3 regions of the Pseudoduganella sp. R-31 genome follow, and region 1 is predicted to be linked to each of the others. Evidence: predicted binding sites of a transcription regulator. Region 1 holds the regulator's gene; each other region holds the start of a gene.
The links. Region 1 encodes sigma-54, which starts transcription at its own class of promoters, with help from an activator protein. Its sites were predicted from a motif close to TGGCANGNAANCTGCTTT; they were not measured.

Region 1 (10,467 bases):
AGGACCTGGTAGGCGATTTCGATTTTGCCGTCAACGAACAATGCCATGAGTTCGCCGAATGCGAGGGCTACCAGGCTTTCATCGCCAGCGGCAAGCCGGTATTCAATGCGGAGTATGCTGCGCCATACAGCAGCGATCCCGCAGCGCGCGCCAAGCTGTGCGCCGATGCCAACGCCCGCAAGTTCCATACGCTGGTGCTGCCGCTCGCGCTGGACGACAGCCTGCGCTACAGCTGCGAGCCGTGACTACAGCGTCAGCTTGGTCTCGAACTTGGAGCAGTTCATCGCGAACAGGCTCTTGACGTTGATGACGTTGTGGTGCGAGGTGAAGACGCGCCGCGTGAAGGCGCTGTACTCTTCCATCGACTCCACCGTGACGATCAGGTGGAAGTCAAACTCGCCGGCCACTTCGTAGCAGGACATCACCTCGGGCTCGGAACGCATGCGGTGTTCGAACTGCTTGAGGATGTCGGTATTCTGCTTCTCCAGTTCGACCGACACGAATACCGTCAGCGGCCGCCCGGCGAGCGCGCGGTCAACCAGCGCGACAGCCTTGACCAGCACGCCGTCGTTGCGCAGCCTTTCGATGCGGCGCTGGCAGGTCGCGACCGACGAATGCAAGCGCTCCGCGATCTCGCGCAACGGCGTGCTGGCATCTTCTTGCAGGATATTCAGGATGCCCCGGTCGATCCGGTCCAGATCCCTCATGCGAGGTGGCGCAAGGGGTGCGCCCAGGCCGGCCAGCATGGTTCGAAGAAGCGCTCCACCATGGCGGGCGTCACTTCGGCCAGCGTTGCGGGATTCCACTGCGGCTGGTTGTCCTTGTCGATCACCAGGGCGCGTACGCCCTCGAAAATCTCGCCGTGTTCGAAGTTGCGGCGCACCAGGTTGCGCTCCATGCGCAAGCAGTCGGACACGCCCAGCGACGCGCCGCGCTTCAGCAGCTCGTGGGTCACGCTCATCATCAGCGGCGAGCGCAATTCCATTGCCTTCAGCGATTTCTGCGCGAAAGGCGTGCTGTCGCCTCGCAGCGAATCCATGATGGCGGGTACCGAGCCCGCCGAGAAATGCTGATCGATCAGGGCACGCTGCGCTTCCAGTTCGCTGTCGCCGGCGAAGGCGTTGTGCGGGCCGGCAAAGACCGCGACAGCATCGCGCAACGATTTGCCGGGCGTCGACTCGAACAGCTTGGCCAGTCCGGCCAGTTCAGTTTCCGGCACGAAGTAGTCAGCCAGGTCGAGGTAGAGCGCATCCGCGGCGCCGACCGTCAGCCCGGTGAGGCCGAGCCACATGCCAAGCTGGCCCGGCGCATGCGACAGGAAGTGACTGCCGCCCACGTCGGGAAACAGGCCGATGTTCACCTCGGGCATCGCCATCCTGGTACGGCCCGTGACGATGCGCACGCCGCACTCCGGCCCGCCCTGCGCGATGCCCATGCCGCCGCCCATCACCACGCCATCCATCAGCGCCACATAAGGCTTGGGGTAGAAATGGATTAAATGGTTCAGCGCATATTCTTCGGTGAAGAAGTCCTCCAGCAGCGCGCTGCCGCCTTGCGTATTGCCGCGGCCGACGTCGTGGAAGAAGCGGATATCGCCGCCTGCGCACAGCGCGCGTTCGCTGCTGCTGCGCACCACGACCGCCGCCACCGACGCATCGTCGCGCCATGCCAGCAGCGCCTGCGTCATCGCGCGCACCATGTCGAGGGACAGTGAATTGAGGGTCTTGGGGCGGTCCAGCGTGATGAAGCCGGTACCGTTGGAGAGTTGGGTGTGTACGTGTTCGCTCATGCAAATATTCTAACGCACACTGGTCGCAAAAAAGGGCGCCAATTGCGCCCTTTGGTGTGCTGCACGGCCAGTCCTTTACATGGCGGTGGGTGGTGCCTCATACGTATCCGGGAAATGCTTGATGGCCGCATGACTGTGGTTCTGCACACGGTCCTTGTATTTCATGACCTGGCGATCCAGTTTATCAATCAGGGTATCGATGGCGGCGTAAAGGTCTTGCGACAGGCTTTCGACGTAAACAGTTTTGCCAGACATGCGCAGGTTGATTTCGGCTTTCTGGCGTTTCTCTTTCTCGGTGAGGTTATCTACAGTCAGGATGACAGCAATATCGATTACTTGATCGAAATGGCGCTTGACTCGTTCCAGCTTGTTCTGCACGTACTCGCGAATGGCTGGGGTCACTTCGACATGATGTCCACTGATGGTGAGATTCATACACACTCCTAAAGATGATGTCGCTCTCGAGTTCGTGCACGCCGAAACGCACAGAGGAACCCATGCACTGCACTACAACGATTTGCGGAGGCTAACTGGAGGGATCTTCAACGCTTCTCGATATTTGGCAACAGTCCGTCGCGCAATCACCATGCCTTGTTCACCCAGCATGTCCGCAATCTTACTGTCGGATAAAGGATTTTTCGGGTCTTCTGCTCCTGTCAATTGCACGATCAGTGCCCGTATCGCAGTCGAGGAAGCCTCCCCCCCGGCTTCGGTCGCGACGTGGCTACCAAAGAAATATTTCAACTCAAACATGCCATGCGGGGTGAGCATATATTTTTGAGTTGTTACGCGAGAAATAGTGCTCTCGTGTAGTCCCAGTGTATCAGCAATTTCACGCAACACAAGGGGTCTCATGGCCACTGCGCCATGACTGAAAAAGTTCTTTTGTCTTTCTACTATCGCTTCCGCGACGCGCAGGATCGTGTCGAAGCGCTGGCGCATATTCTTGATCAACCACTTGGCCTCCTGCAGCTGGCCATTCATCTGCGACTCGCTCTTGCCTTGCTTGAGCAGGTTGGCATACAGCGCGTTCACGCGCAGGCGCGGCACCACGTCGTTGTTCAGGGTGACGATCCAGCCGCCGCGGCCCTTTTTCACGATCACGTCCGGCACCACGTAGTCTGACTCGCCTGACGCAAATTCGGCGCCCGGATGCGGGTTGCACTGGCGGATCACGCACTGTGCTTCGCGCAAGTCTTCATCGTCGCAGTCGAGCGCTTTCTTCAGCTTGGTGAACTCGCGCTGGGCGAACCAGGTCAGGTGCTTCTCGACGATGGTCAGCGCCATGCGGCGCGTCACCAGCGGCACGCCGGGCATGCGCCTGATCTGCAGCGCCAGGCATTCGGAGGCATTGCGTGCGGCGACGCCGGGCGGATCGAAGCTTTGCAGCAGCACCAGGCTGCAGCGCAGGTCGTCCAGTTCGATTTCCAGCTCGGGCGGCAGGCGCTCGTGGATTTCTTCCAGCGGCTCTTCCAGGTAGCCGTTCTCGTCCAGCGCATCGATGATCAGTTCCATCAGCGCGCGGTCGCGCGGCTCCTGCACGGTGACGCGCATCTGCTCGAGCAGGTGTTCGCGCAGCGTGCAGCCGGAAGCTTCCAGTTGCGGGCGGCTGTCTTCGTCGTCGGCGGATTTGCTGCCGGCGCTGGCGCTCCAGTCGGCGTCGTCGCTGCCGTTGCCGGCTTCATGGTCGCCGCCTTCATAGGTATCGCTTTCGCCGGCAGCGGCCGGGGCTTCGCCGCCCTCGCCTTGCGGGCCTTCAGCCGAAGGCGTGGCGGGAGCTTCGGTGCCATTGCCGTTGCCCTGGCTGATGGCGCCATCGGCCAGCAGCCGTACCGAGTGGTCGAGCGGGTCGTCAAGGCGCTCCAGCATGGGATTGTCGCCAAGCAGCTGTTCCAACTCCTGGTGCAGCTCCAGCGTGGACAGCTGCAGCAGGCGGATGGATTGTTGCAGCTGCGGCGTCAGCGCCAGGTGTTGCGAGGTTCGCAGTTGCAGTGTTTGTTTCATGGCCTTCGTTTACATGCGGAAGTGTTCGCCGAGGTAGACGCGGCGAACGGATTCGTTGGCAATGATGTCGTCCGGGCGGCCCGAGGCCAGCACGGCGCCCTGGTTGATGATGTAGGCGCGGTCGCAAATGCCGAGGGTCTCACGCACATTATGGTCGGTGATCAGCACACCGATATTGCGCTCCTTCAGGAAACGCACAATACGTTGGATTTCGATCACGGCGATCGGATCCACGCCGGCAAACGGTTCGTCGAGCAACACGAAGCGCGGGTTGGTGGCCAGGGCGCGCGCAATTTCCACGCGGCGGCGCTCGCCACCCGACAGCGACAGGGCCGGGTTCTCGCGCAGCTTCTCGATTTGCAAGTCGGCCAGCAGCGATTCCAGGCGCTGCTTGATTTCCGCCTTGGGCAGAGGCTTGCCGTCCACCTTCTGCAGTTCCAGTACGGCACGAATGTTTTCTTCCACCGTCAGCTTGCGGAACACCGAAGCTTCCTGCGGCAGGTAGGACAGGCCCAGCGTGGCGCGCTTGTGGATCGGCAGGCTCGACACGTCGGTGCCGCCGATATCGATGGTGCCTGCATCGGAAGCCACCAGGCCGACGATCATGTAGAAAGAGGTAGTCTTGCCGGCACCGTTGGGACCGAGCAGGCCGACCACTTCACCGCAATCGACTTGCAGCGAAACGTCGTGCACCACCTGTCGCTTGCCATAGGTTTTCTGGAGGCCGCGCACGACCAGCGTGCTGGCGCAGTTATTTGCTTGCATGCTTACTTCTTCTCCGTCGGCGTCGCTGGGGGTTCGGTACGGGTCGGCTGGATCACCATGGTGCCGCGACCGCCGCCGGGCTTGCTCTCCCCGCTGGCCGAATTGCGCACGCTGAAAAATTCCTTGCGGCTGTCGTAAGAAATGAACTCACCCTGCACTTCGTCGTTCTGCTTGCCGCCTTCCAGGCGGCGGATGGTGGCCTTGTTGAACATCTTCACCAGTTCAACCTGTTCCTCGTATTCGATGCGGTCGGCATCGCCTTCCACCCACTGGTCGCCGGCGCCGTCGCGCTTCTGGCGGAAGGTGGCTTTCTTGCCGTCGCCAAACAGCGTCACTTGCTGGAAGCCCTCCGGCGTCTGCTTGACGTAGGCGCGCTCGGCCGTCATGGTCAGGGTGCCGCGGGTCAGCTTGACGCCGCCCAGCAGGATGGTGACCTGCTTGACGTCGTCGATGTCCATCGAGCCGTAGCTGATGTTGGTCGGCTTGTAGGAGTCGGCTTTCTCGGCCAGCGCCGGAGCGGCGACTCCCAGCAGCAAGGCTGCCGACAAGAGTAGTCGTTTCATGTTCATTCCTCAGTTATTGGTCCGCGGCCTTGGGCGGAATCTGCAGCGTGCCGTTGCCGGCCAGGTGCATTTCGCGCGTCGCATTATTGGCGCGCATGCTGTTGGCCGCAGCAGTCGTATCCCCCAGCCGCAGTTTCACCGGATGATCGGTTTCCATGCGGTCTTCGTCCGGGAAGATCACCAGCTTGTCCGATTCCAGGTGCAGCAGTTGCGATTGCGGCGATGCCGCGCGGTCGATCGTCACGCTGCCGTTCAGGGTGACGCGGCTGTTGGTGTCGTCCACGCGCGCCGTATTCGCCACGATCTCCATCGGCGGCTTCTCGCCGGCCAGGCTGTGCACGCGCGGATTGTCGATCTCGGACGAATCGTCGACCGGGCGGTGGGTCAGCTTGTCGCCGGCAATGATATAGCTTGGCTTGCCATCCTTGGTCATGCGCACGAAGGAGAAGTTATGGATGATGTAATCCGGCTCGTTCATGCGCTTGTCGGCCTGCATCTGTTCGTCCGCGCGGTTCAGCAGCTCGAGCAGGTAGAAGCTGCCAAGCGCCGCCAGCAGCACGAAGATCATGCCGATCGACAGGCGGAAGCGGTGGGCGGTCCTCTGGTTACGCATCGCTTGCCCTTACACCAGGAACTGGGCCATCACGCGGTCATAGCTGCCGCTGGCGCGCAGCACGAATTCGCAGGCCTCGCGCACCGCGCCGCGGCCGCCCGCAGCTTCGGTAATGTAGTGGGAGCGATCGTGCGCCTCCTTGCGGCCATTCGGCACGCTGACCGCAAAGCCCACACGGCTCAACAGCGGCAGGTCCACCACGTCGTCGCCGATGAAGGCAACCTGCTCTTCCGCCAGTCCCAGGTCGGCCAGCAAGGCCTTGAACGGGGTCAGCTTGTCGTGGCCGCCCTGGTGCACGTAATCGATGCCCAGGTCCTTGGCGCGTGCCAGCACGATCGGCGTGCGCCGGGCGCTGATGATCGCGGTCTTGATGCCCGCTTCCTGCAGCAGCTTGATGCCCAGGCCGTCGTGCACATTGAAAGTCTTGACCATTTCACCGTCGGCGCCATACGTCAGGCTGCCGTCGGTCAGCACACCGTCCACGTCAAAGATGAACAGGCGCACCCTGGCTGCACGGGCAAGCAGGTCTTCGCGTTCGAGCGTCATCAGATCACCTTGGCGCGGGTCAGGTCGTGGATGTGCAGAGCGCCAACCAGCGTGCCGTCGGCATCCACCACCAGCATCTGGTTGATGCGGAATTCTTCCATCACCGCCACGGCGTCCACCGCCAGCTGGTCGGGGCCGATGGTGCGCGGGTTCAGGTGCATCACGTCCTTGATGACGACCTTGCTGAAGTCCTGGACTTTTTCGATCATGCGGCGCAGGTCGCCGTCGGTGAAGACCCCGACCGGCTTGTTGGCCGCGTCGACGATGGCGGTCATGCCCATGCCCTTCTGGGTGATTTCCAGCAGCGCATCGGGCAGCCGCGTTTCCAGGCCCACGGCCGGGATGGCGCCATCCTTGCGCATGATGTCGCGCACATGCGTCAGCAAGCGGCGGCCGAGGGCGCCGCCAGGGTGGGAACGGGCAAAATCCTCTTCCTTGAAGCCGCGCAGGTCCAGCAGCGCCACCGCGATCGCATCGCCCAGCGCCAGCGTGACGGTGGTGGAAGCGGTCGGCGCCAGGTTCATCGGGCATGCCTCCTTGGCCACCGATACGTCCAGGTGCACGTCGGCCAGCCTGGCCAGGCTCGACGCCGGCTTGCCGGTCATGGCGATCACGTGGCCGCCCATGCGCTTGACCACGGGCAGGATGGCCATCAGTTCGGCTGCTTCGCCGGAATACGAAATGGCGATCACCACGTCTTCCGGCGTCACCATGCCCAGGTCGCCGTGCGCCGCTTCGGCCGGGTGCACGAACAAGGCCGGGGTGCCGGTCGAGGCCAGCGTCGCCGCAATCTTGCGGCCGATGTGGCCGGACTTGCCGATGCCGGACACCACGACGCGCCCTTTGCATTGAAGCAACAAGGACACCGCCCGGCCCACAGTTTCGTCGGTGGCCAGGCGCGCATTCAGCGCTGCCAGTGCGTCCGTTTCGATCTGCAGGGCCTCGCGCGCCAGTTCCAGGGCACGTGTTGCGGTCTTGGCATCAAAAGATTTCAGCATTGTTTTTTCATGGGTTAAACTCATGCCCGAAGTATAGCCGAATTAGATAAGCAAAAAACTTGCCAGACAAAACAAACAACGGATGTTCTCCCCCCTTGAACTGACCCTCCTCCTCCTCGGCAGCGCCGTCCTTGGCGTGGTCGCCTTCCGCATGATGCACCTGCCGCCGATGCTGGGCTACCTGGCTGTCGGCATCCTGCTGGGCCCTCATGCCATGGGGTTGGCCGAGCAAAGCCACGCGACGGAGTTGCTGGGCGAGTTCGGGGTGGTGTTCCTGATGTTCTCGATCGGGCTCGAGTTTTCCCTGCCCAAGCTGATGGCCATGCGCTCGATCGTGTTCGGGCTGGGCATGGCGCAGGTCGGCCTCACCATTGCCGCCACCATGCTGTTCGGCTGGCTCATCCACTTCCTGCTGCCGCCCTCGATCCAGCTGGGCTGGCAAGCTTCGTTCGCACTGGGCGGCGCGCTGGCCATGTCGTCGACCGCCATTGTAGTCAAATTGCTCACGGAACGCCTGGAGCTGGAGAGCGAGCATGGACGCAAGATCATCGGCATCCTGCTGTTCCAGGACCTGGCGGTGGTGCCGCTGCTGATCCTGATCCCGGCCCTGGCGCAGAATCCGGCCGACTTGCCCAAGACCCTGGGCCTGGCCGGGCTGAAGGCGGCCGTAGTGCTGCTCCTGCTGCTGTTTGTCGGCCAGAAAGTGATGCGCAAGTGGTTCACCATTGTCGTGCTGCGGCGCTCGCAGGAGCTGTTCATGCTCAACCTGCTGCTGGTGACGCTGGGCGCGGCCTGGATCACGGAACAGGCCGGCCTGTCGATGGCGCTGGGCGCCTTCGTGGCTGGCATGCTGATTTCCGAAACCGAGTACAAGCACCAGGTGGAGGAAGACATCAAGCCCTTCCGCGACGTGCTGCTGGGCCTGTTCTTCATCACCGTCGGCATGCTGCTGAACGCGCGCGTGGTGCTGGAAAACTGGTGGCTGGTACTGGTGCTGCTCACCGGGCCCGTGCTGCTGAAGTTTGCCCTGATCGCGGGCCTGGCGCGACTGTTCGGCGCCTCCACCTCGACTGCCATGCGCACCGGCCTGGCGCTGGCGCAGGCGGGTGAATTCGGCTTCGTCCTGCTGAACGTGGTGGGCGGCATGAAGCTGGTCGACCCCTTCGTGGTGCAGGTGGTGCTGGCCTCGATGGTGCTGTCGATGCTGCTGGCGCCTTTCCTGATCGCGCAGTCGGACAAGATCGTGCTGAAGTTCTCCGCCAACGAGTGGATGATGCAGTCGCTGAACCTGACCAATATCGCAGCGCGCACGATGTCGGTGCAGAAGCACGTGATCGTGGCCGGCTTCGGCCGCTCGGGCCAGTCGCTGGCGACCTTGCTGACCGAAGAGAAGATTCCTTACCAGGCGCTGGACCTGGACCCGCTGCGGGTGCAGGAGGCGCAAGCCGCCGGCGCCAACGTGTCCTACGGCGACGCGGCGCGGCGCGAGTCGCTGGTGGCAGCCGGCATCAAGCGCGCTTCGGCGGTGGTGATCACTTACGCCTCGACGCCTTCGGCGCTGCGGGTGCTGCACCTGGTGCACGAGCTGGCGCCGGAGCTGCCGGTGATCGTGCGCTCGCACGACGATTCGGACCTGGACCGCCTGAAGGAAGCCGGCGCCGCCGAAGTGGTGCCGGAACTGATGGAAGGCTCTCTGATGCTGGCATCGCACGCGCTGGTGATGCTGGGCGTGCCGCTGCGGCGCGTGGTGCACCGCGTGCAGCGCGCCCGCGAAGAGCGCTACGCTTCGCTGCGCGGCTATTTCCACGGCGCCAGCGACAGCGGCGAAGAGTCGGAAATGGTGCGCCTGCACTCGGTGCCGCTGGGCGAGCAGGCTTCCTGCATCGGCAAATGCGTGAAGGACCTGGGGCTGGATGGCACCGGCGCCGAAATTTCCGCCATCCGTCGCGGAACAGTGCGGCTGGATGCAGATGCTGGCACCACGCTGGAAGCCGGCGACGTGGTGGTACTGCGCGGCACGGCCGAGGAAGTGGCGCGTGCGGAAAACGACCTGCTGGCTTGAAAACCGGTAAGTCAGTGTCTGACCCGCAGGGTCAGACACTTGGCGCGCGGCCGTTGCAGGCTTGGTGTCTGACCCTGCGGGTCAGACACCGGGTTGCCGGTTCTACGCAGCGTAGCGGATCACTCGGTTGCGGCCGCCTTCCTTGGCCTGGTACAGGGCTTCGTCGGCCTGTTCGATCAGTTGCGTCGCCTGCTCTTCCGGCGACACGTCACCAGGCACCTGCGCCAGGCTGGACACGCCGACCGAAGCCGTGATCGACACCTTCACGCCGTGCGACAGCTCGATCATGCTGGCCGCGATGCCGGCGCGGATGCGTTCGCCCACATAGGTCGCGCTCTCCAGGTCAGCATCGATCAGCAGCACCACGAATTCCTCGCCGCCAAAGCGCGCCAGCGCGTCCGACAGCCGCAGCTCCGCCTTGATGCGGTTGGCCACTTCGCGCAGCACTTCATCGCCGCCGCCGTGGCCGACTGTATCGTTGACGCGCTTGAAATGGTCGATGTCGATGTACATGAACGACACCGGATAGGACTGCCGGCGTGCGCGGGCAATTTCTTCGAGCAAGCGGCGATCGACGTAGCGGCGGTTGAACACGCCAGTCAGCGCATCGGTCAGCCCCATGTACTTCAGCATTTCGTTGGAGATCACGTTCTCCAGGCAGATGGCGATGATGGAGGCCATATGCTCGATGAAATCGGTGCCCAGGCTCGGCGAGAAACGCGTCGGGTCGGCGCTGCCCAGGTTCAGCGAGCCAATCAGCCGCTTGTTGCGCAGCAGCGGTACCACGCCCACGCTTTGCAGGCGCATGCCAGGCTGCGGGAACTGCGGCCCGTGCTTCCGTGCGTCGAACATGCCAAGGCAGGGCTTGGGCGCCTGGCCCGGTTCGATCTCGAAGGCCAGGCTCTCCGTGTCCGGCACGAACACCAGGTTGGGAAAGTCGGCGAAATCGACGCCCAGCTTTTCCATCACGGTGCGGATATCGTCATCCACGTCGACCAGCGACAGGGTCACAGCATCGAGGTCGGAAATCACCGGCAGGGTGCGGAAAATGGTGCCAATCAGCTCGGGGAAGCTGGCCGCGCCGACAATCTCCAGGTCGAATGCCTGGTGGCGCGTCATGATCGAGT
Region 2 (10,467 bases), 1.1 Mb from region 1:
GAAGGCCGGCGCCGCGAAGACCGATGCGCCTTTCTTGCCTTCTTCGCCCTTGGTCGGGTCGCCGGGGCGACCTTCGACGATGTAGTTCGGACGGCCGGTCTTCAAGTCGATTCCGCTAGCCCAGGTGATCTTGCGAACGAAGGGGAAAGCGTTCTGCAGCTTGCCGTCGTTGGCATCGATCACATAGAAGAAGCCGTTGCGGTCGGCCTTGCCGCCATAACGCTTGCCATCCATGTCGAAGGTAACGAACTCGTTGGCGCCATCGAAGTCCCAGGCGTCGTTCGGCGTATTCTGGTAAGCCCATTTGATGGCGCCAGTCTTCGGATCAAGTGCCACGGTGGACGAGGAATACAGATTGTCGCCGGGGCGCAGGTGGCTGTTCCATGGCGCCGGATTGCCGGTGCCAAAGTATGCCAGGCCTGTCTTCGGATCGTAGGTTCCGCCCATCCAGGTAGACGCGCCGCCGGTCTTCCACAGCTCGCCCGGCCACGACTGGTTGACCGAGCCGGTAACGCCGGTCTCCGTTGCCTTGCCTTCGCTGTCGTACTTGTAGCCCATATGCCCCTCGACCGTCGGGCGCATCCACAGCAGCTCACCCGTCTTCGGGTCGCGGCCTTCCACACGGCCGACGATGCCGAACTCGCCGCCCGAAACGCCGGTCAGCAGCACGCCATTGGCGACCAGCGGCGCGGCAGTCATCGAATAGCCCGCTGCGTAGTCGTCCACCTTTTCCTTCCAGACTACCTTGCCGGTTTCCTGGTCCAGTGCGACCAGCTGCGCATCCAGCGTGCCGAAGATCACCAGGTTGTCATACAGCGCCGCGCCGCGATTGACCACGTCACAGCAAGGCATGATGGCGTCCGGCAGGCGATGCTCATACTTCCACAGCTTGCTGCCGGTCTTGAGGTCGATGGCGAAGATGCGCGAGTAGGACGCGGTCACGAACATCTTGCCGTTGTAGATCAGCGGCTGCGATTCCTGGCCGCGCTGCTTCTCGCCGCCGAACGAGAACGACCACGCCGGCACAAGGCGGCTGACGTTCTGCGTGTTGATCTGCTTCAGCAGCGAATAGCGCTGCCCTTCCGAGCCCATGCCGGAGGAAAGCACGCTGCTGGTGTCCTTCGCAGCGTTATCCAGCATTGTCGTGGTCACGCTGGCAGCCTGCGCCAGCGTCGCCGCCCCCAGCAGCATTCCGATGGTGATGTATTTCACGTCCTGTCTCCTTTTTTATGGTCTATTTGCCCGAGTGCCGTGCACTCCTCGTCGGTGAACAGGCGCGAACGAAGCAGGAAGCGTTTGCCGGTGCCGTTATCGAGCGAGAACATGCCGCCGATGCCGGCCACCACATCCACGATCAGTTGGGTGTGTTCCCAGTACCCGTACTGTTCAAGCCCGATATAGAAAGGCGCGCCGCCCAGGCTGCCGAGGTAGACGTCGGTCTCGCTGACGTCGAACTCACCCGCCGGATAGCACATCGGCGCGCTGCCGTCGCAGCAGCCGCCCGACTGGAAAAACATGATCGGTCCGTGCCGCTGGTGCAGCTGGTCGATGAATTCCAGCGCCGGTGCGGTCGCCGTGACCCTGGCAATTGCGTTATCCATGCTTCGCCCCGCCTTTCCTGCCTCAGAAGAAGCCCAGCGCGTTAGGGTTGTAGCTGACCAGCAGGTTCTTGGTCTGCTGGTAGTGGTCGAGCATCATCTTGTGGGTCTCGCGGCCAATGCCCGACTGCTTGTAGCCGCCAAACGCAGCGTGGGCCGGATAGAGGTGATAGCAGTTGGTCCAGACGCGGCCAGCCTGGATGGCGCGCCCCATGCGGAAGGCGCGGCTGCCGTCGCGGCTCCAGACGCCGGCGCCCAGCCCGTAAAGGGTGTCGTTGGCGATCGCCAGCGCTTCGTCTTCATCCTTGAAGGTAGTGACCGATACCACCGGGCCGAAGATCTCTTCCTGGAAGATGCGCATGGTGTTGTCGCCTTTGAATACGGTTGGGCGCACGTAGTAGCCGCCTTCCAGGTCGCCAGCCAGCACTTGGCGCTCGCCGCCTGCCAGCAGTTGTGCGCCTTCCTGGCGGCCGATGTCCATGTAAGACAGGATCTTTTCAAGCTGCTCCTGCGAAGCCTGGGCGCCGATCATGGTGCCGTGGTCCAGCGGGTTGCCTTGCTTGATCGCTGCCACGCGTTTCAGCGCGCGTTCGATGAAGCGTTCGTAGATCGATTCCTGGATCAGCACGCGCGATGGGCAGGTGCAGACTTCGCCCTGGTTCAGCGCGAACATGGCGAAACCTTCCAGGCATTTGTCGAAGAAGGCGTCGTCGGCCGACATCACGTCTTCGAAGAAGATGTTGGGCGACTTGCCGCCCAGTTCCAGCGTGACCGGGATCAGGTTCTGCGCCGCATAGCCCATGATCAGGCGGCCGGTGCCGGTTTCGCCGGTGAAGGCCACCTTGGCGATACGCTTGCTCGAAGCCAGCGGCTTGCCCGCTTCCAGGCCGAAGCCGTTCACCACATTCAGCACGCCAGCCGGCAGCAGGTCGCCGATCAGCTCCAGCAACACCATTATGGAGGCCGGGGTTTGCTCGGCTGGCTTGAGCACGACACAGTTGCCGGCGGCCAGCGCAGGGGCCAACTTCCATACCGCCATCAGGATCGGGAAGTTCCATGGAATGATCTGGCCGACCACGCCGAGCGGTTCATGGAAGTGATATGCATAGGTTTCGGAGTCGACCTGCGCCACCGTACCCTCCTGGGCGCGGATGCAGCCGGCGAAGTAGCGGAAATGGTCGATCGCCAGCGGAATGTCTGCCGCCATCGTTTCGCGGATCGGCTTGCCGTTGTCGATGGTTTCAGCGGTCGCGATGAGCTGCAGGTTCTGCTCCATGCGGTCAGCCATCTTGTTCAGGATATTTGCACGCTCGGTCGGCGAAGTCTTGCCCCATGCAGCCTTGGCTGCGTGCGCGGCGTCCAGCGCCAGCTCGACATCCTCGGCGGTGGAGCGTGCGATCTCGCAGAAAGGCAGGCCGGTGATCGGCGTGATATTGGCGAAGTACTCGCCTTTGACCGGCGGGACGAATTTGCCGCCGATGAAGTTATCGTAACGGGTCTTGAAGGGATTGGCGACGCCCAGTTTGCTGATGTCGGCGAGATTCATGTCGTCCTCTATATTGAGTGGTTGTGGGTACTGCCTTATTCGCAATTGCCGTGCCAGCGGCTTTTGCTCCTTGGCCGAAGCACCGCGCAACAACAACTGTTCCAAACTTGAACAACTGTTGCGCAAATCAACGGATCACCACGCCCCAGGGCAGTTCGCCGACCGGGATATCAGCCACCTTGCGTGCGGTAGCGGTATCGATCACCGAGACTTTGTTGGAGCGGCCGTTGGCGACATAGAGCTTGCTGCCGTCCGGAGTGATCGCCATATTCCAGGGACGCTTGCCGACTGCAATCGTGGCGGTCACTTCATTGCGGGCGGTATCGATTCGCATCACGCTGCCGTCCATCCCGTTGGAGACGTACACGCTACGCCCGTCCGGGTGGACGGCGATGCCGTTTGCATTGCGTCCGGCGGGAATGGTGGCCAGCGTGCGCAGCGTGGCCGGGTCGATCACGTACACTGCATTCGCCATCTCGCACGCGACGTACACCCGGCTGGAATCGGGCGCGAAGCCGATCCCGCGCGGGCGCAGGCCTACCGCGACGGAGCCGGACTGGCGGCGCTGCGCCACGTCAATCACGTCGACCTGCTCCGCCTCCTCGGCGCTGACATAGAGGTAGCGGCTGTCCGGGCTGAAGACTGCGTGCTCCGGATTGCGGCCTTGCACCGGGATATCCGCCAGCCGCGCGTGGGTGACGGCATCGAACAGCGCCACGCTATTGCCCTCTTCCACGGCTACCGCCACCAGCTTGCCGTCCGGCGAGACGCTGACGCCCTCCGGCGAGCGCCCCAGCGCCAGCGTTACGCTGCTGCCCGCCATGCTGTCGATGGCCAGCAGGCTGCCGCTGGAGGCATCGCTGACAAAAAGCTGGCGCCCGCCCGGATCAATGCCGATGCCGCGCGGCCGTTTTCCGGCATTCAACTGGCGTACCACGCTATCGGTTGCGGTATCGATGACGCTGATGGTGCCGGACTTCTCGTTCGGCACATAGGCGAATGGCGCGGCAAAAGCGAGGCTGGCGGCGCCTGCAGCACACAATGCTGCGAACGGGTTTGCCTTCATGATGTCTCCTTTGGTATGGTGTGTGCCCGTTAGTTATGCAAGCGATATGCCAGCAAACGTGCGGCCTGTCGTTGGCTTGGCAGGCATATTGCTTATGTGATCGGGAGACCCGCGCAGCGGGCACGCTGAACCGATCCGAGGAGACTGAACATGAACCCCATTCGCTTGAACGCCATCGCCGCCCTGCTGGCCAGCCTGTTTTCCCCCATGCTGGCGCATGCTGCGTCGGCCGAAGCCACGCCGGAAGGCGCTGCGATCGCCGACGTTGTCGTCATCAGCGGCAGCCGCGTCGAGCATTCCAGCTTCGACCTGCCGGCCGCGATCAACGTGCTCGATGCACAGCACATCCGTGACGGACAGTTGCGCGTGAATGCCTCGGAGTCCCTGGCCGCCGTTCCAGGCGTGGTGGTGCAGAACCGGCAGAACTACGCACAGGACTTGCAGGTTTCTTCGCGCGGGTTTGGCGCCCGGTCGGCTTTCGCCGTGCGCGGCGTGCGCCTGATCACAGATGGCATCCCGGCCAGCATGCCGGACGGCCAAGGCCAGGCCGCTACCTTCAACCTGGACATGGCAGAGCGCATCGAGGTGCTGCGCGGCCCCTACTCCGCCATCTACGGCAACCATGCCGGCGGCGTGATCCAGCTCTTTACCCGCGACGGCGAAGGTGCGCCGACGGTGGAAGCCAGCTTTGCCGCTGGCAGCGACGGCCTGCGCAAGACCGACCTGAATGCGCAAGGAAGCGCTGCCGGCATAGGCTATGTGCTGGATGCCTCGCGCTTCGATACCGATGGTTACCGCGACCACAGCGCCGCCCGCCGCGACCAGGCGATGGCCAAGCTGACCATGCAGCCGCTACCCGGTGCGAAGCTGGTGCTGGTCGCCAACGGTCTGCGCCAGGAGGACACGCAAGACCCGCTGGGCGTAACCTGGGCCACTTGGCAACGCGACCCGCGTGCCGGCGAAATCGATGCCACCGACACGCAAGTACCCAAGCGCACGCTGGCGGAGCGCTATAACACCCGCAAGAGCATTGACCACCAGCAGGGAGGCGCCAGCTGGGACCAGCGCTTCGAGTCAGGCCGGCTGCACGTCGGCCTGTGGGGCGGCAATCGCCGCGTGACGCAGTTCCAGGCGTTTTCCAAAGGCTTCCAGGCGCCGGCCAGCCATTCGGGCGGAGTGGTCGACTTCGACCGCGATTTCTACGGCACCGACATCAACTGGCAGGACATGCGCGAACTTGCCGGCGGCAGGCTGACGACCACGGTGGGCGTCGAGTACGGCCGATCGAGCGATGACCGCAAGGGGTATGAGAATTTCATCGGCAATACGTTCGGCGTGCAGGGCAAGCTGCGGCGCGACGAGAACGACGTGGTGTCGAACACCGATCCCTACCTGCAAACGGAATGGCAGGGCGAACGCTGGCAGTTCACCGCGGGCCTGCGCCACAGCCGCATGCGAGTATCAGTGGACGACCATTTCCTGGGCAATGGCAATGACAGCGGCGCCCTGCGCTACAGCCGGACTACGCCCCTGCTGGGAGTTTTGTACAAGCTGTCGCCGGCGGTGAACCTGTATGCGACGGCGGCGCGCGGCTTCGAGGCGCCAACCTTGAATGAGCTGTTCTATTCCGGCACCGGTGCCGGTTTCAACTTCCAGTTGCGGCCAGCGCGCAGCACACACATCGAAGCAGGCATCAAGGCACGTGCCGGCGACACCCGAATCGATGCCGCATTGTTCCAGGTGCGCACGCACGATGAACTGGTGGTCGATGCTTCGAGTGGCGGCCGCACCAGCTACCGCAACGCCAGCGAAACCCTGCGCCAGGGCGCCGAAGTATCGTTGGACAGCAAGCTGGGGGCTGGCTTCAGCGGGCGCGTGGCAGCCACCTTGCTGAAGGCGACTTACGAAAAGCCCTTTGGCAGCGTGCGTGAAGGCGCCCGTTTGCCTGGCGTGCCGCGCGCCAGCCTGTTTGCCGAACTGGCATGGAAGTCCAGCGGCGAGCACTTCACTGCAGCGTTGGAATCACTTTCGGTGGCGAGCGTGTATGCCGAAGATGCGAATGCCGACAAGCCAGCGCCTGGCTACAGCATCCTGAATGCGCGTGTGGTCGCAAAGCAGTCGACAGGCGGATGGCGCATCAGCGAATTTGCGCGCCTGAACAACCTGGCCGATCGCCGTTACATCGGTTCGGTGATTGTCGGCGACAGCAACAAGCGCTATTACGAAGCCGCTCCCGGACGCAACTGGGTGATGGGCGTCAGCGCCCAGTACCAGTTCTAGTAATTGATGCGCAGCCCGGCTGTCACCGTGCGTGGTGCGCCGGGCGCCACGAAGCGGGCCTCTTGCGCCTGGCCTGTGGAGAAGAAGTCGGCAGCCATCGCGCCGAAGGTTTCATATCGGCGATTGGTGGCGTTATTGATACGCACCTGCCATTCCCATTTTTCATTCGGACGGTAGCTGGCTTGCAAGCCAAGCAGGGTATGGCCGCCAACGCGCCAGCCCGGCCGCGCGCCATCTTCGTTGCCAAGGATGGCCATGCTGGAGGCGGCTTGCAGGGTAGCGCTCAATGACAGTGCCTCCGACACGTGCCAATCTGCGCCAAGCTTGAAAGTGTGGCGCGGCAGGCCTGCCATCCGTGTGCCTTTCCGTACCGTCACGTCGCGGCTACCGGTGAACAGGCTGCCATCTGCGCCGTACACGGCATCGAGGAAGCTGTAGACAATCGTCAACTGCACACTGGCGGCGCGCAAGCTGGCCGTGATGTCTGCCCCTTGATGCCGTGTGCGGGGAAAGTTGGCAAAGTAGCCGTGCTGGGAGACGCCGGCTGTGCGGAACAGGATGTCGTCCCTGTTTTGCGTGCGATAGATGGCCAGCGAAGCTTGCTGGCCATCCTGCTTCCAGCGAGCGCCCGCTTCCACGGTACGTGACACGACCTGCTTCAGGTATGGGTCCGATTGCAGGCCGACTGGCAAGCGGCAGGGTTGCTCGGGGTCCGCGCATCCCAGTTCGATCACGGTCGGTACGCGGTTGCTTTGGGAGGCATTGGCGAACAGCGTGAGCTTCGGGGCCGCCTGGTAGGTCACGCCGAGCGCTGGATTCAGCTTACGGTAGGTGAAGCGTTCGTGCTGCCCCGCGCCGTCATCGTGTCGGAGGGTGTTTGACAGGCGCGCCCAGGCGTAACGCGCGGAGGCGGTCAGGGACCAGTCACCGCCCAGCGTCCAGGTATCGCTGGCGAACAGGGAAGCGCTGCGTGCCATACCATCGACAGCTGCTTCCAGTTCCGGCTCGCTGCCGGGCAGCGCCAGCACTTCGCGCCGTGCGCCGAACTCCCCGGCCTGGCTGAACTGCGCGAAGGATACGCTGCTGCGGTCAAACGTCGTCCCAAGCGCCAGCCGGTGCGCACCGAGTGTACGCTGCCAGCTCGCATTTGCGCCCTGGCTGCGCTGCCGTGTCACGGCCGTGTTGAAGCTGGCGGGTACCGGATCGCCGCTACTGCCGTCTTCTGCGTCGTCGCCGACATCGCCGTTCACGCCATCGCGCCGGCTACTGCGGGCGTAAGCGGACAAGGATAGCTGCGCTCCCCCATCGAGATGCCTGAGCAGGCTGGCCTGCACCTGGCGCAACTGGTTGCGGCTGCGGTCAGGACTGGTGTACACCGCCCGCCGGTCGGCTTGGTACAAGCCGTCCGGCAGCAGGCCGTTCCCCACCAGCCGACTGCCGCCTGCCAATACCGATATGTCCCATTCGAAAGGCCCCGCGCTGCGCCCTGCCTTGGCGAACAGCCTGGCCAACTGCCCCCGCGAGTCGGCCCGCCAGCCGCGGTCGTGGAACAAGGTGGCCGCCACATAGCTGTGCCATCCGCCATCGCTATGCGCTCCGTGCGACAGCTCCACTTGCCGACGTCCATAGCTGGCGCCAGTGACGCTGATGCTGCCGCCCGGATCATCCCGTCCATTGCGCGTCACCAGCACCAGCGCCCCGCCCAGCGTATTCAGTCCATACAGCGGGTTCGATCCCGGCGCCAGCAGCACTTTCCCGATGGCGGCTTCCGGCAGCATGTCCCAATTCACGACATCGCCGAACGGCTCGTTCACCCGCACGCCGTCGAGATAGACCGACAATCCCTGCGCAGTGCCAAGCAGCGGCGACGCCCGGAAGCCCCGATACGTCACGTCATGCTGGTAGGGACTGCCGGAAACCTCATTCAGGTTGACGCCCGCCAGCGTGCGCGCCATGGTTTCCGCCAGGGTCTCGCCCTGCAGCGGTACTGCGCCAAGCTGCACGGCATACGGCAGCAGACGGCGGTCGGTGACGAGGGCGGCAACAGGTGCAATGCCGACGATCTCCACCGACGGAATTCCGCCGCCCGCACCGCCTTCCTCGCCACGCGCTGCCGCCGCAAGGAGCGCCAGCAGCCCGCCCAAGGCGCTGCGCTTCATGGCTTTGCCAGTTGCACGCCATGGCGCGCAAAGATCTCCTTCAGCTCACCGCTGGCAGCCAGTTCATTCAAGGCCGCCTGCAGTTTGCGCGCCGCCTCAGTATTGTCCTTGCGCACCGCCATGCCAACCGCCCACCCGGCGCGCGGCAGGCGCTGGAAACTGACCTGCTCCACCGGGAAAGCAGGGTCGCCTCGCAATTCGGATTCGATCTCCGAGCGCGTCGCCAGCACCGCATCCAACTCACCGGCCTTGAGCTTTTGCAGAGCCTCGGCCGCCGTGTGGAACAGATGCACCTGGTCGCGGAAACGCCCATTCCCCTCCCCCAGCATCACCATGCCCGCCAGGGAAACCTGCTCCACCCCAATGCGCTTGCCCGCGAGGGAAGCCATGCCATCGAACACGGGAATGCTGCGTGCACTGCGCACCAGGCGCACTGCCTCCACGTGGTAGGGCGCGAAGATCTCCACCTTGTCGTTGGACGCCATCAGCGCGCGGTCCACCGGTACGTGCAGCATGACGTCCGCCGGGCCGTAGCCCAGGTAGTGCCCCTTCCATACCATATTACGCAAGTCGTCGTTCAGGTTTTCACCCGCAGGGAAAGGCAGCAGGCTCAGTTTCAGCGACAGCTTGCGGGCCAGGGCCGCAGCCAGGTCGACATCGACGCCCTGGCCTTTGTCGGAGAACGGGGCGAACTCCTGGTAGACGGCGACCTTCAGGATGCCGGTTTCAGCATGTACCGGCAGTGCAGCCACCAGCAAGGCGCAGCAGATCAGCAGCATAGCGCGGAGGCCGCGCAGGCGCAGGATAAGCATGGCGGCCTCGCGTCAGTTGGTAACGCGACGGGTTTCCAGGTAGGTCTTGATGGCCCACATGGCTTCCTGGTTGAAGACCCCTTCGAACGGCGGCATGTACACGGCGCCGTTACGTACCTTGCCGCCGCGGATCGAGGTCAGGAAGTAACGGTCGATCTCTTTGTAGCACGCCTGCTTCTTGGTCTCGTTGCGCATGCCGACGCAATCGCGGTCCAGCATGCGCAGGTCGGGGGCAATGCCGCCGGAAACTGCTTCCAGGCCGTGGCAGCGGGCGCAGTTCTGGTTATAGGCGGAAGAGCCGATCTTCAGCGCCAGCTTGTTGTCTTTGTAAGGGTTTTCATCGCGCCATTTATCGCCGAGGACTGGCAGGCCGGTCGTGTCGACGCCCTGCGGCGTCACATTTCCGTGTGCGACGGCGAACGATGAGGTGGTAACTGCGGCCGCTGCGGCAACGGCAAGGATCAGGCGTTTCATGGATGTCTCCTGCATGGTGTGGTTGTAATACCCATGCAGGAGCAAACGGCGTGCCATGATTTTCCGCCTTGTGGGGCAGGACAGCTGCTCCAGTTTGGAACACCTGTCACAGGCCAGGTGTCACATCAGGGATAGACGAAGGACTTCACCAGGGTCAGTTCGCCCGCGGCACGCAGCGGCACCATGAAGGTCTGCTGCTTTTCGCTCGGCGTGTTCTCATTGGTGATGATCGAGACGGTGGCCACGGTGATGACCTGCTTCTCGGAGTTGCCGCCGAAATAATTCACATAGACGTGGTAGTTGCCCTTGGCCGGCGCCGGGCTGGAATAGATCTCCGGGCCATAGCCGCCGGTGACGTCGACATCCAGCCCGCTGCCGTCGGGCAGCATGCGCTGGCCAAACCAGGAGTGGCCGCCACTCGGCGTGATCACGTGCAGGTCGACATCGGTGCCCGGACTGTCCCAGGACAGCACAACCCGCAGGCGCGACTTGGTCTTGCCGCTGTAGCTGTCGTAGAACTGGCTGCGCGCGC
Region 3 (10,467 bases), 1.5 Mb from region 1:
GCCAATGGCAACCGCTTTAATCCCAACAAGCTGTTGATCGATCCCTATGCGCTGGAGATCAGTCACGATCCGACCACGGCCACCATGAGCAACGGCACGATCTACGCCAGCGGCGCGTTATACCGCAACATCGACAGCGGCAGCAGTGCTCCGAAAGGCATCGTGCTGCAGGGCGATGCGCAATCGATCGGCACCAAGCCCACGCGCGCTTTCAAGGACGACATCGTGTACGAAGCCCATGTGCGCGGGCTGACAAAGAACGACGGCAGCATCACGGCCGCCTATCGCGGCACCTACAAGGGCGCGGGGTTGAAAGCGCCATATCTCGCAAGCCTTGGCGTGACCGCGGTCGAATTCCTGCCGGTGCAGGAAACCCAGAATGACACCAACGATGCCGATCCGAATTCAAACACGGGCGACAACTACTGGGGCTATATGACCCTGAACTACTTTGCGCCGGACCGACGTTACAGCTACGACCGGACGGCCGGCGGCCCGACCCGCGAGTTCAAGGAGATGGTGAAAGCCTTTCACGACAACGGCATCAAGGTGTATATCGACGTGGTCTATAACCACACTGGCGAGGGCGGCCAGTGGAATGCCGGCGACAAGACCACCTACAACATCTATGGCATGCGCGGGCTCGATAACCCAACCTATTATTCTCTGACCAGCGACTTCCAGAATTCCTGGGACAACACCGGCGTGGGCGGCAACTACAACACACGCAACACGGTGGCGCAGAACCTGATCGTCGATTCGCTGGCTTACTGGCGCGACATGCTGGGAGTGGACGGCTTCCGCTACGACCTGGCTTCGGTGCTGGGCAACACTTGCCAGCATGGCTGCTACAACTTCGACAAAATGGATAGCGGCAATGCGCTCAACCGCATCGTGGCGGAGCTGCCGGCACGCGCGGCCGCTGGCGGCAGCGGTGTTGACCACATCGCAGAACCATGGGCAATCGGCGGCAACTCTTACCAGGTTGGCGGCTTCCCGGCTGGCTGGGCAGAATGGAACGGCATCTACCGCGATGTGATCCGGCAGGACCAGAACAAGATGGGGCAGGTGGCCATCACCCCCGGCACGCTTGCCACGCGTTTTGCGGGTTCCAGCGACTTGTATGGCGACGATGGACGCAAGCCCTGGCATTCGGTGAACTTCATCACGGCCCATGACGGCTTCACGCTCAAGGATCTGTATAGCTGCAATTCGAAGAACAATTCCCAGGCCTGGCCTTATGGCCCAAGCGATGGTGGCGAGGACAATAACAACAGCTGGGACCAGGGTGGCGTTGCGGGCGAGCAGCGCAAGGCCGCGCGCAACGGCATGGCGTTGATGTTGTTGTCGGGTGGCGTGCCGATGATGGTGGGCGGTGACGAGTCGCTTCGCAGCGTCAACTGCAACAATAATCCCTACAACCTGGACTCCGTCGCTTCGTGGCAGAACTGGAGCTGGACTGCGGACCAGTCCAATTTCCAGTCCTTTACCAAAGGCCTGGTCGCCTTCCGCAAAGCGCATCCGGCGCTGCGTCCTGCGAACTTCTATTCATCGACGGACGGCAACGGCAACGTGATGGAGCAACTGCGCTGGTTCAGGCCGGATGGTGCAGTGGCCGATGCGACGTATTTCAATGACAACAATAACCACGCGATTGCCTGGCGCATCGACGGCAGTGAATTTGGCGACAGCGCTTCCGCCGTCTATGTTTCCTACAACGGCTGGAGCGGCAATGTGAACTACACGCTGCCGTGGCCGGGTTCGGGCAAGAGCTGGTACCGCGTGACCGACACTTGCACCTGGGCCGAAGGCGCCGGCCAGGTTCGCACGCCAGGCGCGGAAGACTTCATCGGCGGCGAAAACTATGTCTACGGCGTTTGTGGCCGCGGCTTGCTGCTGCTGATTGCGAAGTAGAAAGCTTGGATGGGTAAAACGCCGACGCTGTGACGCCGGCGTTCCGCTATCGGCCTGGTTGCTGGCCGCTGGGCGGCGTTGACGTTCCCGGTGTGTTGGCCGGGCTGGTCGCAGGCGTCGCGCCGCTGGCGGGGGCCGTTGGCTGCGTGCCCTGGGTGGCGGCGCTGCCGCCGCTGGCGCCGCTGGTCGAATTGCCGGCGCCGGTGGCAGGCGGGCTGGGAAGCGCGGCTGCTGGCGCTGGTGCGGTACCGGTGCCGCCAGTATCCGGCGTGGTCTGGGTTCCGATGCCTGTTGGCGGGTTGGCAGGGCTTTCGGCGTTATGTTTGCTGCAGGCCGGGAGGACGGCTGCAAGCAGGGCGCCCAGCATCAGGGCGCCCGCATGGCGGAGAATCGGCATGGCAGGGCCTCCGTTCTAATAAGTTGGGCGTCGATCGCGCTGCATGTCCTTCTGGTCTGTCTTGTCGGGCACAGTGGACGGCGGCTGGGCGGCGCCTGTGGTGCCTTGCGTGCCGCTGGTCCCGCTGGTTCCTGGCGTGGCTCCGCTTGCTGGCGTTGTCGTGGTGTCTGGTGCTGGCGTCGTGGAGTCGGACGGTGGCGTGGTTGGCGTCACGGGTGCCGGGGCAGGGGTTGCCGGCGGCGGCGTTGGCGTTGTTGTTTCTGGCGAAGTTACCGGCGCAGGCGTCGTGTCTTCCGTGCGGTTTTTGCAGCCGGCCAGGCCGGCGGCCAGGACTGCGCCCAGCAACAGGGCGCCTGCTTTGCTCATGGTGTTCATCTTGAATCTCCTTTATTGGGCAGCCAGCACCCGCAACAATGCCGGTACTTCGGCTGCAATTTCACGCGCCAGGTAGCCCAGTGGGCCGCAACGCAGCGCCAGTTGCTCGCCGGCGGCCGCGTGCAGCACCACGCCCCAGGCCGCAGCCTGTTCCAGCGAAGCACCACGCGCCAGCAGCCCGGCGATGATGCCGGCCAGGGTATCCCCCGAACCGGAAATGGCCAGGCCGGCATTGCCGCCCTGGTGTTGCCACAGCTTGCCGTCCGGCGTCGCCAGCACCGTGGTAGCACCTTTCAGTGCGAGGACGGCATTCCAGCGGTCGGCAGCGGCTTGCGCGGCGCCATGCGGCTCCCGCTCGATATTGCCGCGCACACCGCCCGTCACTCGCGCCAGTTCGCCGGCGTGGGGTGTCAGCAGTACAGGCGTGGAAAAACGGAAGTGCTCCCAATCGACTGCTTCGTCCAGCAAATGCGGCTCGCCACGCGGATGTACCGCGCACATGGCGATGGCATCGAGTACGATGGGAATGGCGCTGAAGCGCTGCAGCAGCTGGTGCACCAGTTCCACGCAGCTGGCTTCGTCCTCCATGCCGGGGCCGACCAGCAAGGCATCAGCCTTGCCGGCCAGTTCAGCGAGGCGGCGCGCGCTGTCGGCCTGGAAGCCGTGTGCCGCGGTTTCGCCCAGGCTGATCACGCGTGCTTCGGGGATGGCGGCGCCCACTTGCGGCGCCACGCTGGCAGCGGTAGCGATGGTCAGCTTGCCGGCACCGGCGCGCAGGGCCGCTTCGCCGGCGAGGATGGCGGCGCCGGGCATTTCCGCCGAGCCGGCAACCACCAGCACGTGGCCGCGCACCTCCTTGTCGCCATCGAAGCCGGGTTGCGGCAAGGGCCAATCGCGCAGCAGGGCGGGAGCCAGTTCGATCGGGGCGGCGTTGCTCATGGTTTCGGCGCGGCCGGGACGTCCGGCTTGTCGGTGACGGGGGTGCCGCTGTCTTTCAGCGGGGCGACGAAGTTTTCCAGCTCCAGCACCAGCTTGCCGCGTTTGCCCGCTTGCGGATCGAACTGGTAGGAGGTCACGCCGCAATTCGGCACATCGGCCGCGCGGTCGATGGCGAGAATGGTTTCCTCATCCAGCCGCTCGACCAGGTAGCGGAAGCAGTTCACGATCACCTGGTGGCCGATGATCAGCACGCGCTCGCGGCGGTATTCGCGGGTGATGGTGTCGAGCACACTGCGCAGGCGCAGGATCACATCGCACCAGCTCTCGCCACCTGGCGGTCGGAAGTAGAACTTGCCGACGTGTTTGCGCTGTGCCGCCAGGTCGGGGTATTTCTCAGAGATGCCCAGTGGTGTCAGGCGATCGGTAATGCCGAATTCCTTTTCGCGCAGGCGTTCATCGGAGACCACGGCCAGCATGTCCTCAGGGCCGAGGCATTGCAGCACCGCTTGCGCCGTCGCGCGGGCGCGCAGGTAAGGCGAGTACAGCACGACATTGGGCTGCTGCCCGGCGGGCAAGGCCGCGAACCATTGCGCCAGTGCGTCCGACTGGCGCATGCCCAGTTCGGAGAGGGGGACATCGACATCGCGCTCGGCAATGTCGATCAGCAACTCATTGGCAGCCGTGGCAGCATCACGCGCCACGTTGCCGGCACTCTGGCCGTGGCGCACAAGCCAGATCTGTTGCGGCCATTTTTGCTCCATCGCATACCTTTCGGTGGATAGCCAAAAGCCTATGGTAAGCGATGCGATGGCAGGGCGGCACACAATCCCCGCCAGCAAGAATTACAGCCGCGCCCGTGTCACACCCTGGGGTCACACCCCAAGTGTGACACGGGCTCAGCCAAGCCGTAGTCGAGGCCGTGTCACTTTCGGGGTGTGACCCCAAGGTGTGACACGGGCTCGGCTGGTGGGGCGGCTTAGGGGTTCCAGCCGGCGCCGTTGTTGTAGGCGGCGAAGAGTTGGGCGCGGGTGGCGAAGCCGGCAGCGACGTCGGTGGCGCTTAGCTGGTAGCCGCCGACGCGCGTGGCGAGGTTGAGTGGGGCGCCGGACAGGTCGGTGCTGCCGTACTCGCGCCAGCCGCTGCCGGCATTGGGCACGGCCGGGCTGGGCGCGGGTTGGCCGTTGACGCCGGCACCGGCCCAGCCGACTGGCGCAACGTGGCTATCCATCTGGCAGTTGATGAAGGCGATGTTGTCCCATACGCTTGCGTTGCCTGAACTGCGTGCCAGGTAGGTGGCGCCGTTTGGCACGTCGCCGTGCGCGGGGCCAGGGCCGGGGCCGTGCGTCAGGCGGCTGTTGAGGAAGACGTAGCCTTTGTCGCTGGCATTCGGCACGCGCGCTTGCAGGACATACCCGCCGCTGCTGGCGCTGGTAGTGTCGCCGACCGAGCGGATTTCGCTTTCTTCGAACAGGGCTGCGTGGCTGCCTCCCCAGATGAAGTCGACATTGCCCGCCACCAGCGTGCGGTAGAACCAGGACCAGCCTTTCAGGTTCAACGTGTCTTGTTCGCTGTAGAAGGCGGCGTCGCGCGCAATCAGCCGGCCGTTGTCGTTGTTGAAGTACAGCGTTTCCGCCTGTGCCGAGATGTTGGCGGCGCGCAGGGTGGTGTTGCGCAGGGTGAGGGTGTCGAGCAGCAGCATGTCCGAGGTTTCCACCAGCATGACGGAACGTCCACCCCCAGCAGTGGCGCTGGTGCCTGGAGCCTGGCTGGCGCCGGTGCCGGGATTGAGGGTGTCGTGGTTGGTGTATTGGATTACCGTGCCGTCGCGGCTTTCACCGCGCAGGGTGACGTTGTCCTTGCCCCGCAGGTAGAGCAGTTCGTTGTAGCTGCCGTTGCGGACCGTGACCGTGGCTGGCGTGGCCTTGTCCACGTTCTGCATCAGGAAGTTCAGCGCTCCCTGGACGGTGGCGAAGTCGCTGCCGGCATCGGCTCCGACCACCAGGTCCGGGCCCGCCGGAGCCGCAGCCTTTGTCGTGAAGGACCAGTTACCCAGCTTGCCGATGCCGACGAAGGGTGTACCACCCAGCGTGGCGCCATTGAATACGCCGTTCGCTATCGCAACGTAGTATTCGGTTGCGTAAACGAGCTTGCCGTTGTGCGGCTTGATTGTCACGACGTTGCCGTTGATCGTAATCGGATGGGTATTTACCTTGCGTACTGCCGCCTGGCCGGGGTAGCCCAGTTCATCGCTCTCGCCGGACAGCTTGATCACATCGACCAGCGCATCGTCCATCTTGCGGAAGATGCGGATGGTGCCGCTGCTGCCCAGTGATGGCGTGCTGTCGAATGCCAGGCGCAGGCTGGCGTCCACCTGGGCCTCGCCCTGTGCCGCAGCGGGAGAGGCGCGGTCGGCCAGGGTGTAGGTTTGCGTCGGTTGCACGAATTGCGCACCGATGGTGGCGCTGATCAACCGTACCAGCGTCGGGTCGCTGTCGCTGGTCACGCGCACCGTGGCGTTGCCGGCGCCGACCGGCGTCAGTGCCAGCGTGTTGCCGCTGATGCCGACTGCCAGCACCGCCGGGTTGCTGGAACTGGCGCTATAGCTGTCGGCCGATCCATCGGGCTTGACGGCGGTAACAGCCAATTGCAGCGGCGCGTCGCCCGCTTCGGCGGTGTAGCTCGTGGTGGCGGGATTGAGCGTCAGCTGCGCGGGCTTCAGGCTTGGGTCGCCAATCCGCACGTCGTCGATCTGGAAGGATTTGTTGGCGGTGTACAGGCCGACCAGCCCGCGCGCGCTGAAGGTAGTATCGGTCACGGAGCCAAGCGATTCGCCATCGAGATAGACCGTCAGCGTGCTGCCAATCATCTCAAAGCGCACGGTATAGAACACCGAATCCATATTGATTGGCTTGCGCACTTGCTTGGGGCGGGTCAGCGCGCCATTCAGCATCCTGGCGATTTCAACCTGGGTGCTGGTGTTGGCGTTCTGGACATTCAGGCCGGCGCCGTACCAGTTGCTGGCGTTGGTGTAGCGCGTAATCAGGTAGAGCTGCTTGTTGCCGGTGGTGCTGTTGGTTTGCGGCTTGATGCGCGCTTCGACAAAGTAGTCGCCGCTCGGCACATTGGCCATGGCGGCTGGCTTTAGCAGGGCCAGCACGCCGCCGGTCGTGGCGGCGGTGTACTGTATCAGCATATTCGTCGCGCCGACCGCTTCCGCCTTGACGCTGAAACTGCCGTTCGCGCCGGCCACGGGCAGCAAATCCCAGTTGGCGGAGGTGCCGGACTGGAAGTCGTCGCAGAAATACAGGCCGCTCGGCGGGCAGCTCCGGGTAAGGATCGGCGTGCCGCTGGTGTCGCCCGTGCCGCTGATGCTGATGGACAGCTTGCCGGCGCCGGCCTGCGCCAGCGCGTTGGCCTTCACCAGGGAGGTAGGGCGCACGCTGTAGGTATATGGCGGCGTCCACGTCACGTTATTGTTGATGGTGCATCCTCCAAGCAGGGTGCCGTTCAGCAGCGAGCCACTGTCCTTGAAGGCGCCGGTGGCGGCGCCGCCCGGATTGACCACGATATTGCTGCAGCCCTGGGCTCCGGTGATGTCGAACACGTTCGATTGCGACAGGATCCTGGAGTTGTAGCCGGCGCCGATGCTGTACAGGTTCGCATACACCGCGGCATCTCGGCTGCCGGTGAAATAGTTGTTAAACAGGTGGACCTGGCCGTAACGCACGCGCGGTGCGCGGCTGGACACGTTGCGGAAGACATTGTTGCTGAAAGTGACGCGCAGCTTGCCTTCGTCGGCTGTGGCGCCGTCGCCCGAACCGATCAGGTTGTTCTTGTGGTGCTCGCCGAACACGTTGTACGACACTGTCACGTAGTCGGATGCGTTGGTGATGTCGAGCGCCCCATCGTGGCATTGTTTCAGCTGGCCGTTTTCGATCGGCAGCAGGTTGTCCGTCATCGGAGCGTCAGTGAATGTATTGTGGTCGATCCAGACGTGGTCGGAGCCTGAAACGCCGATCGCGTCATAGGCCGAATTCCATGCACCATTGGCGCCGTCGTTCGGGTCCCACACCGGCCCCACGTCGCAGGGCGCAACGATCTTCAGGTTGCGGATGATGATTTGCGAGACGCCGACAAGCTGGATATGGCCGTTGACGATGCCTGCGCCGGCTCCAGCACCGACCAGGGTCGTATTGCTTTTCAAGCGGATCGCGCCGCGAATGGCCTGGTCGCCCGTGTTCGCGTAAGGCACGCCTTCAGTCATGTCGATCGTGCCGGTGATCTTGATGATCTTGGGATTGATGCCGCCGTTATTGATGGCGTTGACCAACTGGGCGCGATTGCTCACGCTGTAGATTTGCGAAGCGATGGCGGCTGAGCCGCCGGCGGTTCCGCCAGCTTGGCTTGCCCAGCCGTCGGCCGGGGCGGCGACGCGCGCCGGATCGTCGGCCGCCTGCGCGGGCAGGCATAACGCTGCAAGCAGGGCGAGCGCGATCCTGAAACCTTTGAGTTCCATAAGATTCTCCTTGGGGGAAAGGGGGACAGTGTCAGCTGCGTCGTGTGCGGCGGCGGCCTGCCGCCAGCGCGGCAAGGCCGCCCAGCATCAGTGCAGCGCTGCCCGGTTCCGGCACGGCGGTGGCATCCAGCTGGGCCGTGATGCTGGCAAATTCGGTCCAGGTGGTGCCGCTCAGGTCGATGTCGATCGAGTTGCCGTTGGCGCCCAGCGACAGGATGGGCAAGCCGCCGATGCCGCTGGCGTCAAGCAGTTTGAAGGCGGTCAACGGTGCAGCCAGGGTGCTGCCGAAGTCAAAGTGGAACTGGTATGTACCCGGCGTGACCGCGTTATTTGCGATCACGGTCAACAGGCCGCTGGCGTCGAAGTCGAAGCCGAACATGGCATCGGCGCTGAGGAATTCGACGCCGGTGCCGGTTGGATCAAGGGCGGTGGTGTTGGCGCCCGGTTCGGGTTGGAACAGGTGGTCAAGGCCGACGATGGTGTCGGGCGAGCCGTTGTAGGTGGCGGTGATGACGGCATCCTGCAAAGGTAACGGTGCTGCGTGCGCAATTCCGGTGGCGAGTACGGCAGCCACCAATGTCTCCATTATGGTTTTTCTCATCGTGTGCTCCGGTGGGGCTGAATAGGCGTGCCTGATCGGCACTGTCGATCTTATATTGGCCTGACCAATATTTCAATCAATCAGGCCAAATGTGATGCGGTCAGACCACGTTGCCTCGCGGAAATACAAGTCATTCTGTCGCGACCATTCAACACTCCACGCCACGAAGGTGTCATCGCCCGCAGCGCAGCGGCTGCAACCACAGGACGTAGCAGTGCTTAAGCCAAGGCAAGCGGTACCAGACAAGCAAGCAAGAGCGTTCCGCATAACCCGGGGGCTGCAAGACACGCCTATCGAGCATTAACTTTCGCATGACAGGGAAGCATTAATGTCAGCGTCATGCCTCATGGTGTCCGGCCTTGAGTCAGGTTGGACCATAAGACAAGTGCGCCTTCGCGATCAACTGGCGAGAGCCTCGTTGATTCCAGTACTTCCGACATATCCGAGTCTGAATACTTTGTGTAGAGCGCATAGCCATTCGAAAAGATCGAGATGCTATAAAGCGGGCCAGACGCCGACCCGCATTCAATCCAGGCATCGGGGTGGTCGGCGTCGGCTTTCTCAAAGAGCTCGTCAAGCGCGGTTTCCATTTCCGCTATTGTCGGATTGCGCAGGGAACTTCCGAATACCTTGGTGAGAGTAATCCATTCGTGCATGTGGTCCTCGATACAGATACGTGCCTGAAGCGTCAGGCTACATTCTCGAATTTGGCCGTGAAGCCAATCACTTTGCCCCCTGAAGCTTGAACAGCCCTCAGCACGAATACCTGCATTTCCGGCGAGACCGTTTCAAGAGGCATTGTGATGAACTGCGCCTTGGAAAACAACAGAAGCCAGAAGCCGGGAAAACACCATATTTCGACAACCGATGACCACTGCATGGTGGAGCTTCCAATGCCCGACGAAACTGAAAACGTCGATGCGTCGGCAGTGAAGACCGCTTGCGGCCTTCCCATGTCATGCAGCTTTGCCATCACGCTGCGATAGTGGACCACATAGATTGCCAGAACAATGGCAAAGGCAAACGCCAGAGCGGCGCCAAGGGCGCCAATGAACCAGGACGATTCACCTTCAACGAGCAGCCACACGAAGGCAATGGTGGCGAATGATAGTGCCAAAGGAAGGCTTATGCCGACTGACCGGCGCCAGAACGCCAGCACTGCTCGACGGAGGAGTTGTTTGTCATAGGTGAGCGTGGCTTGATGGGACATATTATTGGAGGCCACTGGGCCACCTGTAGGCGAGAACCATGGACTTTGGATAGAAGTGTTCCCGTACCTGTCCAAGCTGATTACCTCCGAGGAGGTAAACGAATTCTTGGTCTTCCCTCAAATAGAAGCCTACGTGTCCTTTCCAGCTGGCCGGATCATCTCGCCAAAGAACTGCAACGCAACCAGGTACCGGACGTTCAATTTCCTCACCCCACTCAAGCCACGATCTGGCGAGAGCAGACGCCGTACCGGCAATGCCCGCTTGTGCAAACGACCAATTGACGAACGATGAACACCAGGACACTTTGTCATCGTAACCTTCGATATTGGTGCCTGCGTGGTATGAATTGATTCGCGGGTTGCTCGAACCGACGGGGTATGCTGCGATCCCCAATTCGCCGATAGCGATTGCCAGCCAAGGTGGAGTGTTCAATTGAGCGGTCAACTTAACAGGTCAGGATTAAATTCTAGCCAGCGTCGTGCTTTTGCTATAGAGGGCGTAGTAGTACTGCTGT

Region 2: a site for sigma-54 is predicted at 4,245-4,262, ahead of ACN9MY_RS30760 (beta-propeller fold lactonase family protein). Genes of this name have one in related genera too.
Region 3: a site for sigma-54 is predicted at 8,951-8,968, ahead of ACN9MY_RS11630 (PEP-CTERM sorting domain-containing protein). Genes of this name have one in related genera too.

Annotation. Positions count from the first base shown of each region.
Region 1 covers NZ_CP183986.1:1,003,951-1,014,417, reverse strand. Annotated here, with positions in the region: gene ACN9MY_RS04650 (endo alpha-1,4 polygalactosaminidase) at 1-245, shown strand, start outside; gene ACN9MY_RS04645 (Lrp/AsnC family transcriptional regulator) at 246-707, opposite strand; gene ACN9MY_RS04640 (enoyl-CoA hydratase/isomerase family protein) at 704-1,789, opposite strand; gene hpf (ribosome hibernation-promoting factor, HPF/YfiA family) at 1,865-2,224, opposite strand; gene ACN9MY_RS04630 (RNA polymerase factor sigma-54) at 2,297-3,793, opposite strand; gene lptB (LPS export ABC transporter ATP-binding protein) at 3,803-4,558, opposite strand; gene lptA (lipopolysaccharide transport periplasmic protein LptA) at 4,561-5,121, opposite strand; gene lptC (LPS export ABC transporter periplasmic protein LptC) at 5,135-5,734, opposite strand; gene ACN9MY_RS04610 (KdsC family phosphatase) at 5,744-6,280, opposite strand; gene ACN9MY_RS04605 (KpsF/GutQ family sugar-phosphate isomerase) at 6,280-7,278, opposite strand; gene ACN9MY_RS04600 (cation:proton antiporter) at 7,361-9,340, shown strand; gene ACN9MY_RS04595 (DUF484 family protein) at 9,443-10,467, opposite strand, start outside.
Region 2 covers NZ_CP183986.1:6,744,630-6,755,096, forward strand. Annotated here, with positions in the region: gene ACN9MY_RS30745 (PQQ-dependent methanol/ethanol family dehydrogenase) at 1-1,191, opposite strand, end outside; gene ACN9MY_RS30750 (DUF779 domain-containing protein) at 1,209-1,601, opposite strand; gene adh (aldehyde dehydrogenase) at 1,624-3,144, opposite strand; gene ACN9MY_RS30760 (beta-propeller fold lactonase family protein) at 3,272-4,210, opposite strand; gene ACN9MY_RS30765 (TonB-dependent receptor family protein) at 4,361-6,490, shown strand; gene ACN9MY_RS30770 (TonB-dependent receptor) at 6,487-8,649, opposite strand; gene ACN9MY_RS30775 (substrate-binding periplasmic protein) at 8,646-9,461, opposite strand; gene pedF (cytochrome c-550 PedF) at 9,474-9,935, opposite strand; gene ACN9MY_RS30785 (YfaP family protein) at 10,061-10,467, opposite strand, start outside.
Region 3 covers NZ_CP183986.1:2,548,078-2,558,544, forward strand. Annotated here, with positions in the region: gene ACN9MY_RS11600 (alpha-amylase family glycosyl hydrolase) at 1-1,914, shown strand, start outside; gene ACN9MY_RS11605 (hypothetical protein) at 1,961-2,311, opposite strand; gene ACN9MY_RS11610 (hypothetical protein) at 2,327-2,686, opposite strand; gene ACN9MY_RS11615 (NAD(P)H-hydrate dehydratase) at 2,699-3,625, opposite strand; gene ACN9MY_RS11620 (histidine phosphatase family protein) at 3,622-4,386, opposite strand; gene ACN9MY_RS11625 (pectinesterase family protein) at 4,602-8,141, opposite strand; gene ACN9MY_RS11630 (PEP-CTERM sorting domain-containing protein) at 8,173-8,742, opposite strand; gene ACN9MY_RS11635 (hypothetical protein) at 9,087-9,398, opposite strand; gene ACN9MY_RS11640 (YcxB family protein) at 9,431-9,967, opposite strand; gene ACN9MY_RS11645 (TIGR02594 family protein) at 9,954-10,397, opposite strand.